DNA from 2 places in the Providencia sp. PROV200 genome. Region 2 is predicted to be linked to the other one. Evidence: predicted binding sites of a transcription regulator. Region 2 holds the regulator's gene; the other holds the start of a gene.
What was found. The regulator PhoB, encoded in region 2, activates phosphate uptake and scavenging genes when phosphate is short. The targets are predictions, from matches to a motif close to CTGTCATAAAACTGNCNNAT.
Positions count from the first base shown of each region.

Region 1: a site for PhoB is predicted at 2,108-2,127, ahead of M1E86_RS14375 (esterase-like activity of phytase family protein). Genes of this name have one in related genera too.

Region 1 covers NZ_CP096307.1:3,109,710-3,116,097, reverse strand. The annotation lists gene ybbP (putative ABC transporter permease subunit YbbP) at 1-1,957, shown strand, start outside; gene M1E86_RS14375 (esterase-like activity of phytase family protein) at 2,195-3,565, shown strand; gene M1E86_RS14370 (CynX/NimT family MFS transporter) at 3,691-4,929, opposite strand; gene purK (5-(carboxyamino)imidazole ribonucleotide synthase) at 5,046-6,128, opposite strand; gene purE (5-(carboxyamino)imidazole ribonucleotide mutase) at 6,128-6,388, opposite strand, start outside.
Region 2 covers NZ_CP096307.1:830,006-836,393, forward strand. The annotation lists gene sbcD (exonuclease subunit SbcD) at 1-345, opposite strand, end outside; gene phoB (phosphate regulon transcriptional regulator PhoB) at 631-1,320, shown strand; gene phoR (phosphate regulon sensor histidine kinase PhoR) at 1,344-2,654, shown strand; gene brnQ (branched-chain amino acid transport system II carrier protein) at 3,145-4,470, shown strand; gene ggt (gamma-glutamyltransferase) at 4,537-6,303, opposite strand.

The DNA.
Region 1 (6,388 bases), 2.0 Mb from region 2:
GCCTGACAGCGGTTTTAATCCATTTCAGATTGCCCCAAGAGTATTAATAGCAATTGAAGATGCACCATTAACAGGAGCAATTCAATTAGGTAGCCGATTAACGTATCGCGACATGTTTGCCGGTGATCGTCAGCTTATTGACGCATTTCAGCAAAAATATGAGCAAGAACTGCGAAATGATCAGCGTTGGTTTACGTTAAGCGAAAATAACGGAGCAGTGGGGAAAACCTTCCAACGTGCTCAACAGTTTTTATTGCTGTCAGTTTTATTAACCCTGCTGCTAGCCATTGCTGCGGTTGTGGTTTCAATGACGCATTACTGCCGTAGCCGCCATCAATTAATTGCTGTATTAAAAACCTTAGGGGCAGGGCGTAGCGCATTACGTCAATGGATTATTGGGCAGTGGTTAGTGATTTTAATTGCTGCGGCTTTACTTGGCTCACTATTAGGTTTGGCTTTTGAAGGCATTTTAATGCAAATCTTAGGGGCGATGTTGCCGAAGGAATTGCCGCCTGCGAGTTCAATGCCTTGGGTTTGGGCGATCGGTACATTATTTATTATTGCCATTATTGTTGGCAGCCGTCCCTATTACCAACTGATGGCAACTCAGCCATCACGAGTATTACGTGAAGATGCCAAGTCACCCGTTTGGCCGCTATATTATTATCTGCCGATTGTTATTTTAATTGTGGTTGGCGGCTTATTTGTATTTGCTGGCGTTAACCCTCTGTTGTGGTCAATTTTGGCCGGTATTGTCGTGGTTGCCATTCTACTGGCGCTGATTGGTTGGGTTGGTTTGTGGGGGCTGCGCCATATTAAGTTCCGCCAATTAAGTTTGCGTTTATCGGTAAGCCGTCTACTGCGCCAGCCGTTGCAAACCATCACACAAATGAGTGCATTTTCGTTGTCATTTATGTTGTTGGCGCTGCTGATTTTAGTGCGCGGTGATTTACTTGACCGTTGGCAACAGCAATTACCTGCGGATAGCCCAAATTATTTCTTGATCAATATGAACCAGTCACAGCTTGAGCCTGTCACCAAGCTATTGGCTGAGTTTGATGTGAAACCCACAGAGTTCAACCCGGTGGTGTTAGCGCGTTTAACCAATATTAATGACCAGTCAGCGATTGAATGGGCCGACCAACGTGACCCAAATAATAATACCGTGCGACGTGAATTAAGCCTAACTTGGCAATCTGATTTAGCGCCAGCGAATGTGGTTGACGAAGGGACATGGCCACCAAAAGCTGGGGAAGTCTCAATTGAGCAAACGGTCGTTAAAGAGCTCGGATTGAAATTAGGTGATAAACTTACATTTAACGCAGGGGCTCAGGTCTTTAGTGCGACAGTAAGTAGCATTCGTACGGTTGATTGGGAAAGCTTGCGCCCGAATTTCTATTTTATTTTCTCTGAAGAAAGTCTTTCTCAGATGCCAGCTACTTGGCTGAGCAGCTTCCACTATGAAGGTGATGGGCAGCTATTAACGCAACTTAGCCGCCATTACCCAACCATTAATGTGCTCGACACCGGTGCCATTATCACCCAAATTCAGCAAATTCTTCAGCAAGTGAGCCAAGCTCTTGAGGTGATGGTAGTGCTGGTTATTTTCTGTGGGCTGTTGCTATTATTGGCTCAAATTCAAGTGGGTATGAGCCAACGGGAACGTGAATTAGTGGTGTACCGAACTCTGGGAGCCAGTAAAAAATTGATGCGTCGAACCCTGTGGAGCGAATTTGCTTTACTTGGCTTAATGGCAGGGCTTGCCGCGGCATTTGGGGCAGAAATTGCATTATGGTTGTTGCAAAGTAAAGTGTTTGATTTTCCTTGGCAGCCAGAATGGCGTATGTGGGTGTTTTTACCTTTGTGTGCAGCAATTTTACTGTCTATTTGCGGTAGCTGGTTGGGGCTACGTTTGTTAGGGACGGGGGGGCAACACCGGCGCTTACCTAATAGTTAAATACTCGTGATACTTCAAGCTGAATGGGTGTTGATTGCGCTCGGATAGCTGGAACACATATCGCATTATTTAAAATATCGTGGTATTAAGGAAATAGCTTAATACCACGATATATTGAACATTATAAAATACATGTTTTCAGTAAAATAACTGTCTAAAATCCTTCATAAAATCTTCATTCATCGACGTTATGATTCCGCCATCAATTATTGATAGCCTTATAATGGAAACATAACAATGCAGAATAACCATTCGATTAAACGTAAGCTGGGCTCGTTCTCTTTATTGGCTGGTTTAATTTCATTTAGCATCACAGGGTTTGCACAACAAGAAGTGCCCGCGACATTGGCGGGTCACTCCATTCTTCCTGTTAATTCAACGGTTTCTTCCCCCGAAAATGCACCTTCAGACATGCAAGTAAGTGGTAAATTTACCACTGGCGCTCGTGTTGATAGCTTAGGGAAAGTGGAAGGTAAATCCGCGGATCGCCCAACAGGAATGCATATTCCAATCAAAGGCCAGCCACGGCAAGGGCACTCGGGTATCAAACGCATGGCGGACGGGACCTACTGGGTTTTAACCGACAATGGATTCGGCAATAAAGTAAATTCCCCTGATTCTATGTTGTATGTCACTCAATATGATATTGATTTTCAATCAGGTAATACAACGCCATTAAAAACGGTTTTCTTCCATGACCCCGATAAAATTATTCCTTTTCATATTACGAATGAGAGCACAAAAGAACGCTATTTAACAGGCAGTGATTTTGACCCTGAAAGCTTTCAATTTGCGGATGGTGCTCTATGGGTTGGCGATGAGTTTGGCCCTTACCTAATCAAAATGGATTTGGATGGCAAGGTATTAGCCTTGTTTGAAACACAAGTTGATGGAAAGAAAGTGGTTTCTCCTGATCACTATCAAATCATAACACCGGGTAAACCTGCAGATAAAGTAACTTTCCAAGTTAATCGTTCGAAAGGTTTTGAAGGTATGGCTTCATCACCAGACGGTTCTAAGCTCTATCCAATGCTAGAAGGTGCGATTTGGCTTGATGAGAAGCAAGACTATGAGAATGTTGAGGGCAAACGCGCAGCACGTATTCTTGAGTTTGATGTAAAAAAACAAGATTGGACGGGTAGAAGCTGGTTGTATGTCTTTGAAGACAATCAAAATGCCATTGGTGATTTCAATCTCATTGATGATACCCACGGCTTAATTATTGAGCGTGATAATGGTGAAGGCACGGCAGATAAAGCTTGTGGGACGAAAAGTGCTAATACGGAAAATTGCTTCAGTAATCTCGCTAAATTTAAGCGAGTCTATCGTATTGAATTTTCAGATAACAATATAGGCAAACCAGTAGATAAGCAGGCTTATATTGATTTGATGAATATCAAAGACCCGAATAATATGGCAAGAAAGCCGCTAAATGATGGCGTGTTTACCTTCCCATTCTTCACCATTGAAAACGTTGATGTGGTTGATAGTGAACACATTATTGTTGGTAATGACAATAATTTTCCGTTTTCATCTAGCCGCGAACCAAATAAAGCGGATGATAACGAATTTATCTTATTAAAAGTCCCCGAGTTGTTAAAACCTTAATTAATTTTGCGCCTCTGTTTGGTTTTCGGAGGCGCAAATAAACGCTATGTTTTGATCCAATATCTGGTCTTAAGCTTATTTTCCCTTTGGTTTCAATTTTTCCCGAGTTAATCACTCGGGATTTTTTATTTGTGATAGAGGGCAGGGGGCTTCATCATCAAAGTAAGCAATAAAATGATGATAACAGGCGCGGCAATAACCAAAAATGCAGGGGTGAAACTGCCAGTTAAGTCTTTGATACCACCGGCAATGAAAGGCGCTAAACAGGCAACGGTTGAGATTAAATTCACCACAGAAAATAGCTCTAGGTATGGGCCTCGACCAAAATAATTTGACAGTAAAACACTGGATGCCAAAAAGGTCATGCCGTAGCCAATACCCACGCATAACACAAACAGAATAAGCCAAAGCCATGAGGTGGCAATACTGAGGAAAATAACACCTAACACCATGATAATTAGGCTACCGATTAATAGTTTCTTCGGTTCTAACCATTCACCCGCCGCCCCACCAATAAATCTTGAAAATGCATTAACGAAAGCCATTGTGCTGAGTAATGAAACCGCAACCGTCATACCAAATCCACGCTCTTCAATATGGGCAACGGCAAAACTGTTTACTGTGATCCCGCACCATAAAAACGAGGTATAAGTCGCAGCAATCAAGTAGAACTGCCATGTCCGTAGCGCTCTGCCGACGGTCCATACTTCAGCAGTGCGATAAATAGGCTTACTTGCATCACTAACTTGTTTCTGCATCACCTTTTTTGCGTGCTCTTGCTCTTTTTTACCTTCACGTAGCATAAAAATCGTGATTAACGTGACGATGCTAAGATAAACGGCACATAGAACCCAATGCATGCGCCATGAGCCTAATTGGTTTGATGCGTAAAAGTAAATCCAAGGGCCTGCAACACCCCCCAGGCCCCCGATGGTGAAATATAACCCAAAGGCAAGGGATTGTTTTTCAAATAACCGCGAAAGTACGTAAGTCCCCGGAACGGTGGCGAGTAAGGTGAAACCAATACCAATTAATGCTGTGCCTAAAAAATAGGTGCTAATGGCATGGGTGGAATACAGACTGTAAAAGCCGGCAACAAATACACTGGTGCCTAGCAATAAAGTAACCCGTACACCGACTTTACGGATCAACAGAGACGGGAGGAAACTCGCCAGTCCACAGGTTAAGCCCAGCAGCGTAAAACCAAATCCAGCCTCGCTCCAGCTCCATTTGAGCTCACTTATCATCTCAGGTAAAACCACACCAAGAGAGGTAAAGGTTGTCGCGGTGGCTAAAAAGTAAACCAGCCCTAACAGAATAAGAATGCACCACTGATAAAACGGACTAAAAGTCTGCGAGGACATATTGACTCCAGTAATGCCGCACACCTTAAATCAGGATATTTGTTTTCTGGATGACGGCGAAAATAGCATAATGCCCGAAAATAGTTTCGGGCATCGAATAGGGCTATTTTCCCTATTTATTGATGAGAGTACCAGTCTAATTTTGCATTTGCCCACTCAATGCCACTTTTGTACTCATTTGGCAAAAGTGAAGTCAATGCGTTAAGTGTTGCAGATAACTGGTCGTGGTCACTATGAGAAAGGTTTAAATGGCCAACTTTACGAGCAGGGCGTACCTCTTTTTCATACCAGTGAAGGTGAACGAGGGGTAAGCTCAGCCAGTCTATATTTACATCAGTACCGATTAAATTGACCATAACAGCAGGGCTATACACTTCAGGTGACGGCATCGGTAGGTCTAATATGGCACGTAAATGCAGCTCAAATTGGCTAATGGATGCGCCATTTTGTGTCCAATGGCCGCTATTGTGTACTCGAGGCGCAATCTCGTTAATCAGTAGGTTATCACCTACGACAAAGCATTCCATGGCCATCACACCAATATATCCTAACTCATCCATGACCGCGCTAAGCATGGCTTGAGCGTGTTCTTGTTGTGGGTTAGTTGACTTAGGGAAAGCCACACTTGTCCGCAAAATACCTTCTTGGTGCAAATTATGGGTGATCGGATAAAAAACAGACTCACCCGCAGCATTACGCGCCCCAATCACAGAAACTTCGGCATCAAATGGGATACCTTGTTCAACGATGCACTCACCATAAATTTCTGCTGGTAGCTCTTTTTCATCGCCGGGGCGAACACGCCATTGGCCGCGGCCGTCATAGCCGCCCGTTCTGCGTTTCACGATCAAAAAATCACCTAAGGTGGCGAAAAGTTCAGGCCATTGCTCAGGGGATTCAAGTAACGCCCACGGCGCGGTAGCTAAATTTAAGTTATCAAATATGCTTTTTTGTGGAAACCTATCCGCTAAACGTGGAAAAATATCACGATTAATAAAGGCATTATGGCGAGCTAATTCTTTTGTTAGTGGGGTTTCTGGCCAGCGTTCAATTTCCGCGGTGATGACGCTTTGTTGATAAGGAACCGCTTCCGGCTCGGCATCAAGCCCAACAGGAAAGACGGCAATGCCTAATGGCTCGCCAGCTTGGCGCAGCATACGGCCTAATTGGCCATTACCAAGAACGCAAACGGGTTTCATTAGGCGTTCCTCGGATCTGGGTTGTTTAACACATCTTTGGTTTGCGCTTCCCGCCATGCGGTGAGGCGATTGAAAATAGCAGTATCACTTATCGCTAATACTTGTGCGGCTAACAGCGCTGCGTTTGCGGCACCTGCTTTACCGATGGCTAACGTACCAACAGGAATACCTTTAGGCATTTGCACGATAGAATATAAGCTATCAACACCACTCAATGCAGCGCTTTGCACCGGAACCCCAAAAACAGGGACTAATGTTTT
Region 2 (6,388 bases):
GGTAACGACATGCGGCTCACTTCCAGACGTAATGACTTGTGTATTCAAGTAACGAAGTAGAGCGCTTGATTCATTGAGCACAGAAACAGAATCGTGATTACCACTTAAAATCACCAGCTGGCAGCCTGTTTTTTGTAAATCAACAATAAATTTATTGTATAGTTCACGTGCATAGCTCGGTGGCGAACCAGTATCGAAGATGTCTCCTGCAACGATGACCGCATCAACTTGATGTAATTCCACTTGTTCAACAAGCCAGTTTAAGAAATGTTGGTGCTCAGGCGCACGGCTTTTGGTAAAAAAATACTGACCAAGATGCCAGTCTGAAGTATGAATAATGCGCATGAGTTATCAATTCCTATCATCAATAATGTGCATGAACGTTCGATAATTAAGTATACCTGATCCATACCTTTCGTTGAGGGATGTTTGCGACTTTATTACTCATTACTACGTTGTAGATTACTATGTTGCAGAACTATGTTGCGGAAATATTTCACTTAAATGACATTTAACCGCTAAAATAAAGATTAATATGAGTTTCACCCATTGATATTCATAATTCTGTCATAAAAGTGACGCATAATGCTTTCACATTTTAGATGTCTTCTTAATTTTACAGGAACAATCATGGCAAGACGCATTCTAGTTGTTGAAGATGAAGCGCCCATCCGAGAAATGGTTTGTTTTGTATTAGAACAGAATGGTTTTCAGCCTATTGAAGCTGATGATTATGACAGTGCGATTGCACAACTCGTAGACCCGTTACCTGACCTCGTCCTACTGGATTGGATGATCCCCGGTGGCTCAGGGATCCAAGTCATTAAACATATGAAGCGTGATAGTGCAACACGTGACGTTCCTGTCATGATGTTAACTGCACGAGGAGAAGAAGAAGACCGCGTAAAAGGTTTGGAAGTTGGCGCGGATGACTATCTTATTAAGCCATTTTCACCGAAAGAATTAATTGCTCGGGTAAAAGCAATCTTACGTCGTATCTCCCCAATGGCGACGGAAGACATTATTGAAATGAATGGGTTAACATTAGACCCTACCTCTCATCGTGTCACTAGCAATGAAATCCCTATTGATATGGGGCCAACTGAATATAAATTACTCCATTTCTTTATGACGCACCCTGAACGCGTATATAGTAGAGAACAGCTATTGAACTATGTATGGGGAGCCAATGTGTATGTGGAGGATCGAACTGTTGATGTCCATATTCGGCGGCTAAGAAAGGCACTAGAGACGGAAGGTCATGATAAAATGGTACAAACTGTACGTGGTACAGGCTATCGTTTTTCTGTCCGTTACTAAAAACCACAAAGGGAGAGCCATGCGTGCTTGAACGTTTATCGATTAAGCAGCTGATTTGGGGGCTGTTTTTATTTATCTTACCCGCTCTTATTTTATCGGTTTTTATTGGCCACCTCGCGTGGCTATTAGTGATATCGCTACTTGCCGCTCTGATATGGCATGGGTATAACCTGCTCAAGCTTTCTTACTGGTTATGGTTAGATAGAAGTATGCTTCCCCCTGAGGGCCGAGGTGGGTGGGAACCGATATTTTATGGTATCTACCAGATGCAACAGCGTAATCGAAAACGCCGTCGTGAATTAGGCCAGTTAATTAAACGGTTTCGTAGTGGTGCAGAGTCACTCCCTGATGCAGTGGTTATGATGACAACCGAAGGCAATATCTTTTGGTGTAATCGACATGCTCAGGCTTTACTCGGCTTTCGTTGGCCTGAAGATAATGGCCAACATATTTTTAATTTATTACGTTACCCAGATTTTAGCCGCTACTTCACCATTAAGCGTTATGACCAAGCGCTGACTATCGAGCTCAATAGTGGTGAAATCGTTGAGTTTCGTATTTTACCGTATACCGAAGGCCAGTTATTGATGGTTGCGCGGGATGTGACAGAAAAACGTCGTTTGGAAAAGGCGCGTAGGGACTTCTTTGCAAATGTGAGTCACGAATTACGGACGCCTCTTACGGTAATTCAAGGTTACCTTGAAGTGATGGACGATCAAGAAAACGTGACTGCGGTCAATAAAAAAGCATTGCATGTCATGCAAGAGCAAACGCATCGTATGGATAACTTAGTCAAACAGCTTTTGCAGTTATCGCGTATCGAAGTTGCTCCTCAAATTAACCTTGATGAGCAAGTGAATATCCCTGTCATTCTCAAAATGATTGAGCAAGAAGCGCTTAGTTTAAGCCAAGGGCGTCATCAATTTGAGTTTCATATTGATGAAAAATTGCGTGTTCATGGTAATGAAGAGCAATTACGTAGTGCAGTGGCAAACTTAGTCTATAACGCGATCAGCCATACGCCTGAAGGCACAAAAATTTGGGTTGATTGGCAGAGAAGCGGACAAGGGGCGCGTTTTAGTGTGAGAGATAACGGGCAAGGGATACCCGCAGAGCATATCTCTCGTTTAACGGAACGTTTTTATCGGGTAGATAAAGCACGTTCTCGCCAAGGCGGTGGAGGTACTGGACTTGGGTTGGCTATTGTTAAACATGCATTACAACATCATAGTAGCCAATTGGTGGTGACGAGCCAGTTAGGGAAAGGGAGTGAGTTTTCATTTACGTTACCAACAGTACTAATTGTTGACGATAAAAAACTTAAAAATGGGTAAATAACTCCACTTTATTAATGTAATCAAAATATTAATAAAGTGGATTATTTCTATTTATTAATCAATATGTGTATTCAGTTCAATATTCATATATTTAATGCTAATAATCTTTATTTCATTAATTATATATTCTGTTAAATAGTCAATTACAATCACTAGAGAAAGAAGAGTTGTTCATTTTTCGAACAAAGCATATAACGATTATTGGGATTTTACTGAAAGTAATCACTGGTTCTGAAAATTAGTTTAGTTATTTGTTCTTGTTTTTCGGTTTGCTATTGCCTTTTTTCCCTATAAAAGTTCTACTTGTTGTCAGTTATTGGCGAATTTTTCTGTTTTTTGACTTTTCATTTCGTGTGATACAAGCAAATATACTTTTTTATATTGTTAACAGTATGTTTATCAGAATTCTATCTCGCTATATATATTTCAAAGGGTTGCTAAGTGCAAACCCATAATTTTCTATTTTGTCACTTAAAAATAACATAATATGGCTCATCGTTTATCATCAAGAGATATCATCGCATTAGGCTTTATGACTTTTGCGTTATTCGTCGGGGCAGGGAACATTATCTTTCCCCCTATGGTTGGTTTGCAGGCAGGGGAACAAGTTTGGACTGCCGCACTAGGGTTTTTGGTTACTGGTGTGGGTCTACCTGTTTTAACGGTTATTGCGCTGGCTAAAGTGGGTGGGGGCATTGAAGCTCTTAGCACGCCTGTCGGCAAAACAGCAGGGTTACTATTGGCGGTTGTTGCTTATTTGTCTGTAGGGCCGCTATTCGCCACCCCAAGAACGGCGACAGTATCTTATAAAGTCGGTATCGCACCCTTATTCGGTGGTGAGTCCGATATGCTATTACTGATCTACAGCGTAGTTTACTTCGTTCTCGTTATTGGTATTTCATTATACCCAGGAAAACTGCTAGATAGCGTTGGGCACATTTTAGCGCCTGTAAAAATGTTAGCCTTGGCTATTTTGGGGGTTGCGGCTGTTATGTGGCCTGCCGGTGATCCGATCCCTTCGACAATAGAATACCGTGAGATGGCTTTCTCGAATGGCTTTATCAATGGTTATCTGACAATGGATACCCTTGGTGCGATGGTATTTGGTATCGTTATTGTTAATGCGGCGCGTTCAAGGGGTATCGAAAACTCTTCATTATTAACCCGTTATACTATGTGGGCGGGGTTAATTGCAGGGGTATTATTGACGCTGGTCTATTTGTCATTGTTTAAGCTCGGCGAGAATAGTGGTTCGTTAATTCCAAACCCAGCCGATGGCGCTGATATCTTACATACCTATGTCCAATACACTTTTGGTAATTATGGTAGCTTCTTCCTTGCGGTATTAATCTTTGTTGCCTGTATGGTAACTGCCGTGGGCTTAACCTGCGCCTGTGCCGAGTTCTTTAGCCGCTATGTACCGATTTCTTACCGTAAACTGGTGCTGATCCTTGGGGTTTTCTCCATGGTGATCTCAAACTTAGGTTTAAGTAAGCTAATCGCCTTCTCATTACCGGTGCTAGTTTCAATTTATCCACCTTGTATCGTATTAATTTTATTAAGCTTTACTTTAAAGTGGTGGAAAAACCCAACGATAGTTATTGCACCAACCATGTTAGTCAGTTTTGTGGTTGGTTTAATTGGTGCGGTAAAAGCGTCAGATCATCTGAAAGGTTATATCCCTGAATGGATGACCACAATGCCGTTGTATAAACAAGATTTAGTTTGGGTATTACCGACTGTTGTTGTGATGGTCGTGGCGATTTTATGCGATAAGTTGGTATCGCCATCAGTACAACATAAACAAGTTTAATTATTTGATATTATTAAAAAAGGAGCTGAATAGCTCCTTTTTTTCTATTTCTATTTTATTTGCCCGTTAATCGACTCCAACAGCGCTACCTGCTGGACGGCGTACATCGTTAGAGCCATAAATAAAGCCTTCGCGTACTTTTCCAGATACAGCTGAATCATTACCGGATGATTTTGCACTGACGCCCGCACCTTCAGGGATCGCGACCATAATCAACTCAGCGGCACCCCATGGTGTTTGTTCAACCATCTTGTATCCCATTTTGTCCAGCAGCGCTAAGGTGTCTTTAGAAACGCCTCTTTGCTCATAATAAACCTCATCAGGGAGCCACTGGTGGTGAATGCGTGGTGCATTAACCGCTTCTTGTGGCGGCATACCATGGTCGATAATATTTAAAGCGGTTTGCAGCGTAATTGAAATAATCCGTGAGCCTCCCGGTGAACCTAGCACTAAGAACACTTTGCCATCTTTCGTCACAATAGTTGGGCTCATGGATGAGAGTGGTCGTTTACCGGGTGCAATAGAATTGCGTTCACCCTGTACTAAACCATATAGGTTTTTTTCGCCCACTTTGGTGGTGAAATCATCCATTTCATCGTTTAAGAAAAAGCCAGTTCCGGGCGGGATCACCACAGAGCCAAAACGGCCATTAATGGTATAAGTGGTTGATACTGCATTTCCTTTCTCATCGACGACAGAATAGTGCGTGGTTTCAGGTTTTTCGTGTGGCCCCATTCCCGGTTGAACTTGGGTTGATGGTGTTGCTTGGTTGGGTTTGATTTCTTTACGTAACTCTTCTGCGTAAGCTTTACTCAGTAATTTTTCCGTTGGGTTATCGACAAATTTAGGATCCCCTAAGAACGTATTTCTATCCATATAAGCATGACGCATCGCTTCCGTTAGAGTATGAATATAGTCCGCAGAGTTAAAGCCCATTTCCTTTAGGTCATAACCTTCTAAGATATTAAGTGTTTGGCAGATAGTCACTCCACCTGAACTTGGTGGTGGCGCTGAAATAAATTGATAGCCTCTATAGGAACAGCTCACTGGCGCTGTATCCGTGATGGTAAAATCCGCAAAATCTTTTGCTGTTAAAATTCCGCCATTTTTCTTGGATGCTTCTTCAACAATTTTGGGGATTTCTCCTTCATAAAAGGCAGATGGGCCATTTTGGGCAATTTTTTCTAGCGTGTTAGCTAAATCGGTTTGGACCAATAAGTCGCCTGGTTGGAAGGCACTGCCATCGGGTTTTAAGAAGATACGCGCGACTTCAGGGTCTTGTTTAAAACGCTCTGTTGTGGTGTCGAGGACATCAGTATCTGCGCGGGTTAGAGTAAAGCCTTCCCTTGCTAATTTTATGGCGGGTGCCATCACCTGCTGGCGGCTCATTGTCCCATATTTCTCTAGGGCATAGTCTAGGCCTTTAACGGTACCTGGTACGCCAGATGCGAGGTAACCATACAAACTGGCATCTTTTATAAGCTGACCATCTTTATCTAAATACATATCTGCGCTAGCGGCACCGGGGGCAGTTTCTCTAAAGTTGATGAATAAGTCTTTGCCATCAGCTAGGTGAATAGTCATAAAGCCACCACCGCCGATATTGCCACAACAAGGGTTAACAACCGCTTGTGCATAACCTACCGCAACGGCTGCATCAATGGCATTACCGCCTGACTTGAGAATGTCCGCTCCAATTTGCGATGCTAGGTGTTGGGAAGAAACAACCATGCCTTTTTTCGCTTCGACCGCAGGTTCGGAGGCGGCATAGAGTTGACTAGTAAGGAGTAAGGAAAGAAGTAGAACCGCAGGGCGTAATGATGTTTTTATCATTCGTATCTCCCAGTTAAGGTTAATTGAAGTGTTCTATTGCACAAATACTCAATATGAATAATTTGTTAATTATTTGTGTTTTTAA